2 regions of the Cycloclasticus sp. P1 genome follow, and region 1 is predicted to be linked to the other one. Evidence: riboswitches for the same ligand, from Rfam matches in the RefSeq annotation. Region 1 holds a riboswitch; the other holds the start of a gene.
The links. A riboswitch is a leader RNA that binds a small molecule or an ion and turns the genes downstream of it on or off. The one in region 1 is predicted to bind cobalamin.
Positions count from the first base shown of each region.

Region 2: it holds a riboswitch for cobalamin, as region 1 does, so the genes downstream of both, Q91_RS04650 (ribonucleoside-diphosphate reductase subunit alpha) here and Q91_RS05780 (TonB-dependent receptor domain-containing protein) in region 1, are expected to answer to the same signal.

Region 1 is NC_018697.1:1,210,635-1,213,911, forward strand. It holds gene Q91_RS05765 (hypothetical protein) at 1-72, shown strand, start outside; tRNA gene Q91_RS05770 (tRNA-Leu) at 114-201, opposite strand; gene Q91_RS05775 (response regulator) at 266-913, opposite strand; cobalamin riboswitch at 980-1,187, shown strand; gene Q91_RS05780 (TonB-dependent receptor domain-containing protein) at 1,298-3,121, shown strand; gene Q91_RS05785 (ABC transporter ATP-binding protein) at 3,158-3,277, opposite strand, start outside.
Region 2 is NC_018697.1:967,073-970,349, reverse strand. It holds gene metE (5-methyltetrahydropteroyltriglutamate--homocysteine S-methyltransferase) at 1-243, opposite strand, end outside; gene Q91_RS04655 (LysR family transcriptional regulator) at 341-1,237, shown strand; cobalamin riboswitch at 1,269-1,408, shown strand; gene Q91_RS04650 (ribonucleoside-diphosphate reductase subunit alpha) at 1,509-3,277, shown strand, end outside.

The sequences.
Region 1 (3,277 bases):
CATACTGACTACCCAGGTGAAAACCCTAGAAGTAGGTTCGAGGGTGCTTTGAAATTAACTGCCAGGCAATAAAAAAGACCTAGTCCGAAACGAACTAAGTCCTTGTTATTCAATGGTGCCTGGGGCCGGAATCGAACCGGCACGACTGTTAAGGTCGCGGGATTTTAAGTCCCGTGTGTCTACCAATTTCACCACCCAGGCAATCAAATTGAGCGCGAATTTTACCCTATGATGACGATAATGACGAGTGGAAATTATTATAAATTTATAAATTTTTTAGCAGACCTTCATTAATGGCCAATTTAACAAGTTCGATATCGTTAGAAACGCCTAGTTTTTCGTGTGCTCGATAGCGATGCGTGTTAACTGTTTTGGGGCTGATCGATAATGAATTGGCAATATCTGCAATTCTATGGCCATCAACAATTTTTGTTACTATTTGTAACTCTCTACTGCTTAACTGGCTAAAAACATTCTTTTCTGGTTCTTGCCCACTGAAGATTAAGTTGGTTGCCACTGCAGAGGACAGGTAGTTTTTACCTTGGTAAACCGACATAATCGCGCTTGTCATTTCATCAACCGCGCAGCCTTTATTGATATAACCTTTAGCACCTAACTTTATAGCCTGATGCGGGATAGGGCCATCGTCATACACACTTAGGGCAATAATTTTAGAACTGGGTTCGCGCCTTAATATTCGTTTCAAAGCTTCGGCGCCACCTATACCCGGCATATTTAAGTCCATTAGGATAACGTCTGGCTTGAGTTGTTCGGCTAATTTAACAGCTTCTTCACCCGAAGAGCCAATCGCCACAACTTCAATATCCGGGTCAGATTGCAAGATGTGCTCTATACCGCTTCTAACTAACTCATGATCGTCAACAAGTAGAACCTTAATACTATTCGAATTCATTAGATATTGATTTTCTTCAATTAATTAACCTAGCGCTCATCTTGACTAGCATAGACTAAATCAAAGATAATGCCCACGCTTTTTGGTATTAGGCCTTTGCCTAATTAAAAGGGAAGTTGGTACGATTTAATCAAACCCAACGCTGCCCCCGCAACGGTATATAAGTAACATGTATCAACAGCCACTGTGTCAAAACATGGGAAGGCGATACATCGGTTAACAGAACATTAGCCACTTATGAGCCCGGAGACCTGCCAAAGGCAAACCGGTACGTTGCGGGTGGGCAACTGGGCTGACGTTGTTTACTCTATTTCAACTTCATCACATTTCCTCACGTGCGTCTTTTAACTGGCGCGGGGCTGCGCCTTCTAACGAGGAAATCTCATGAAAAAAACCCTTTTGGCTGCAAGTGTTGCCGCCGTTCTACCTTTTGCTCCTTCAATTGTATTCGCCAGTGATGATGCGCTTATTGTGACGGCTACACGTACGACGCAAACGGCTGATGAAACATTAGCCTCTGTCTCAGTTGTTACCAAAGAAGAGATCGAAAAGTATCAATATAAAACGGTTGCGGAGGCTATTTCAGGGCTTCCTGGTGTAACGATTGCCAACACAGGTGGTTTAGGCAAGCAAACGTCATTATTTTTACGTGGTACAGAGTCGAACCACACCCAGGTTTTATTGAACGGCGTTAAGTTGGCAACGAATGCCTTTGGTGCGCCTCAAATTGAGCATATTCCACTTAACCAAATTGAGCGTATTGAGTTAGTGCGTGGGCCGCAATCAAGCTTATATGGCTCTGGTTCTATTGGTGGAACAATTCAAATTTTCACTAAAAAGGGCACCGGTGAGCTAACACCTCATCTTTCGGTTGGTTTTGGTACGCATGATACGAAAGAAACCACCTTTGGCATTTCTGGTGGAGATGCATCTAACTGGTATAGCTTAAGCGGCGGCTATACAGAAACAAATGGTTTTAACAGTTGTGATGGTCGAAGCGGCACATTGTTCATTGGTTGTTTCGCTACCGAGCCTGACGACGATGCTTATAGAAACACTAATGCCTCTATTAGAGCAGGGCACCGCTTTGCAAACTCTGCTGAGCTAGAGTTTTTTAGCTTATACAGTGAGGGGCAAAGTGAATACGATGGTTATTTCAACACAACGGACTTTTTGCAACATACCTTTGGTGCTAAGTTGACGGCTGATGTGTCAGATAGATGGACTGTAAAAGCAACCTTAAGCCAAGGCAGAATTGAGGCTGATAACGAAGGAGCATTTGCAACCAGTTTTGCTGATAATCAACAGGACCATTTTAGCCTGCAAAATGACTTTCAAATTAATGATGAACACGTGTTGGTGTTAGGTTATGACTACGAAGATGACAAAATAAAAGAATCGGGTGGCTTCACAGAAACCAATCGTCATAGCAATGCCGTTTTTGCTCAATTATTAGGTGAATATGGTGCGCATTCTTACCAAATAGCCGTTAGAAATGAAGATAATGAGCAGTTTGGTAGCAATACTACGGGCAACATTGCTTGGGGTACGTCGCTTTCTAATAATTTACGCTTAAACGCATCGTTTGGAACAGCTTTTGTTGCGCCAGCCCTTGTTGATCTTTATTCTCCATTTGGTGCAAACCCTAGCCTAGATGCCGAGCGCTCTAAGTCCTTTGAATTAGGTTTAGTGGGCAAACACGCAGATATTACGTGGTCGGCCAGTGCTTATCGCACAAAAATTAAAGACTTGATCGCGCTGGATAGTTTCTGGGTTCCTCAAAATATTTCCGAGGCGTTGATAAAAGGGCTTGAGCTTCAAGTAGCCACTGATATTGCTGGAATAAATGTCGATGGCCAGTTTTCTTGGATTGACCCTGAAAATAAAAGCGGCGGCGTAAACGATGGTAATGTGTTGGCTAGACGTGCTGAACAAACCTTTACCTTGAATGCTAATAAAGCATTTGGTGATTTCAGCCTTGCAAGTAAGGTGTTTGTATCGGGCCGTCGATTTGATGATGTTGCAAACAATCGCCGTCTTGCCGGTTTTACCACCGTCGATTTAGTAGGTGCTTATAAAATAAACAAAGACTTAACAGCACAAGTAAAAGTTGCTAATTTATTTAATGAAGAATATGAAACAGTAGCGGGTTACAACACAGATGGTGCGAATGTGTTTTTCTCATTAAGCTATCAACCGGCTAATTAGTCTCGTTAGAGTTTCTAAATGGACTAGGGGGAGGGCCTATGCCTTCTCCCTTTTTTTATGCTGCCAAGGTAAAACCCATTGGCTCCCTTGGTGCTCGCCAAAAATTGCATCAACACCATAAACAGCCTGCATGTTTTCAGTCGTTAGTACTTCGTT
Region 2 (3,277 bases), 240 kb from region 1:
TTCAGGTATACAGCCTAGTAAGGCGCTCATATCTAGCACATGGTCATACCACGAAAAATCACCCACGGGTATAAGGTCTAAGCCCGAGTCAGCTTGAGTTTGCCAGTTGTTCTTTCTTAATTGTTGGCCATTATTAAACAAATCTTGCGAATCTATCTCTCCTTGCCAATACGACTCTAATGATTTTTTTAACTCTCTTTGCGCGCCAATACGTGGAAAACCTAAATTATGTGTACGAATCATCTTTAACCTCATTATTTTTATGTTGCGAGAAGTATCCAGCAAGCATAGAATTGAATCAATCTCATAATTTTCACCATTAAGTTGAAATAAATTCACCATGATCTTAGAAATTCGACACCTCAGGGCCATTTACACCATTGCCCGCAGTAAAAACCTTAATCAAGCCGCACAAAAGCTTCATCTGACACCATCGGCCTTATCACACCAAATAAAAACAATTGAGAACCACTTTGAAACGACGCTGTTTTTCCGCCAACACAAGCCCCTCGGGCTTACTGATGCGGGGCAACGCTTATTAGATCTAGCTGAGCGAGTATTACCGTTGGTTGAAAACACCGAGCATGAGCTTAAACAAATTGCTAATGGCAAAGCAGGAAGGCTTTTTATTACCATTGAATGTCATGCCTGTTTTGAATGGTTATTACCAACCTTAGAGCAATACCGCAAGCAATGGCCAGACATCCATATTGATATCAAACTCGGTATGAGTTTTAATCCGCTACCGGCGCTGAGTCGTGGTGAAATTGACTTAGTTATTAGTACCGACCCAGTTGATAAACCAGGTCTTTCATTCTTAACGCTGTTTCCGTATCAAGCCTTGTTAGTGATGAATGATCAGCATCCATTGAAAGATAAAGCCTTCATTAACGCAGAAGACTTAGCCGAGCAAACGCTTATTACCTACCCAGTTGAGCGTAGTCGCCTTGATGTATTTAGACACTACCTAGACCCTGCCAATGTAGAACCCGCGCAAGTTCGTCAGGTTGAGTTAACCACAATGATGATGCAATTAATTGCCGTTGGCCAAGGGGTGGCTGCCCTACCCGACTGGTTATTGGATGCGCCAACAACAGCACAGTCATTAATTGGAAAACCACTGGGCGCTAAGGGCATGCATGGGATGTTACATGCTGCTTGCCGTGACCAAGATATTGAAACACCTTATATCAGTGCCTTTATTGAATTAGCACGGGGGTTCAAAAATAAAAAATAACAAGCACTTGTAAATACATTAATTTTACATTATCTTGCTAGCCAAGAAACATTTAAGCACTATATATAGTATTTGAGGGGAATCTGGTTAGAATCCAGAACTGTCGCGCAACGGTGTTGTGAATCTTATATTCACTCAGTCCGATTACCTCTATTTTTTGCCAAGCCTCGCGTTAAGGATTGTAATCAGTGATGTATCAGCCCCGTATTGATATCACTTTTTCCCATTGTTGCCTCGAGGTTTGCCTAATAATCAACCTGAGGATTTAACAATGAACGATCTTTCTGTCGCTTTAACAACAGATCATCCAGCAGCTGCGCAAGCTGTCAACTATCAAGTTATTCGCCGCAACGGGCAACTAACCCAATTCGATGTTAATAAAATTTATATTGCCATCAGTAAAGCCTTATTGGCGGTAGAAGGTGAACATACACAACAATCTAGTCATATTCACGATCTTGCCACTCAACTAAGCAGCCAAGTACAACAGGCTATTGTTAGGCATCTATCGATAAGTGACACCATTCATATCGAAAGCATACAAGACCAAGTGGAATTAGCACTGATGCGCGCCGACTTACATAAGGTAGCCCGTGCCTATGTTTTGTATCGTGAACAACGATCCGCTGAACGCTCTGCCGAAGAAACAGCTGAACAATCCAGTTGGCAAATTCGCATCCAGCAAGTTGACCAGTCCCTTCAGGCCTTTAATGAAGAATCGCTGAGCAACTTAATATCAGAGTGCGCAGAAGGGCTTAATGATATTTCAGTCGAACGAGTAATCAACGAAATTAAAAATAACCTTTTTGATGAAATGCCCGAGTCCGCCTTCCAACAAGCCATTGTTATGGGTGCCAGAGGCTTGATTGACACAGACCCCGACTATAGCCAATTGGCAGCAAGGTTGCTGCTTAATAATTTACGCACCGAGGCATTAAGTTTTACTCACCAACAAACCACCAGCCGAAGCCAAGCTGAGATGCTCGCCGACTATCCTGAGTATTTCAAAGCTTATATCAACAAAGCCGTTTCATTAAACTTATTAGATGAAGAATTATCAAGATTCGACCTAGATAAGCTAGCCGAGGCGCTACAAAGTGAGCGTGATTTTAATTTTAGTTACCTTGGTTTACAAACACTCTACGACCGTTATTTCATTCACACAAAAGACACCCGTTTTGAGTTACCACAAGCCTTTTTTATGCGCGTAGCAATGGGCTTAGCAATTAATGAGGTTGAGCGAGAAGAACGAGCGATTGAGTTTTATCAATTACTCTCATCTTTTGACTTTATGAGTTCGACACCAACCTTATTTAATGCGGGCACACCAAGGCCACAACTGTCCAGCTGCTACCTCACCACCGTTAAGGATGATTTGGCCGATATTTACTCATCTTTCAGAGATAACGCCTTACTCTCTAAATATGCCGGTGGGCTAGGCAATGATTGGACGCAAGTTCGTGCCTTAGGCGCTGAGATCAAAGGGACCAATGGCCAATCTCAAGGAGTGATTCCCTTTTTAAAAGTCGCCAATGACACCGCGGTTGCGGTTAATCAAGGCGGCAAACGTAAAGGGGCTGTTTGTGCCTACCTTGAAACATGGCATATTGATATTGAAGCCTTTTTAGAGCTTCGAAAAAACACCGGTGATGAGCGCCGCCGAACCCACGATATGAATACCGCCAACTGGATCCCTGATCTATTTATGCAACGCGTTATCGAACAAGATGATTGGACTCTTTTTTCACCCGACGAAGTGCCCCACCTTCATGCCTTAACTGGTGAAGCCTTTAAAAAGGCGTACCAGCTGTGCGAGCAGAAAGCTCAGCAAGGCGAGATAAAATTACATAAAACCATCAAAGCAGTAGATCTTTGGCGAAAAATGCTGGGCATGTTATTTGAAACCGGTCACCCTTGGATTACCTTTAAAGACCCTTGTAACATTCGCTATACCAATCAGCATGTCGGTGTTGTTAACAGCTCGAATCTTTGTACCGAAATCACCTTACATACCAGTGAGCAAGAAATTGCTGTTTGCAA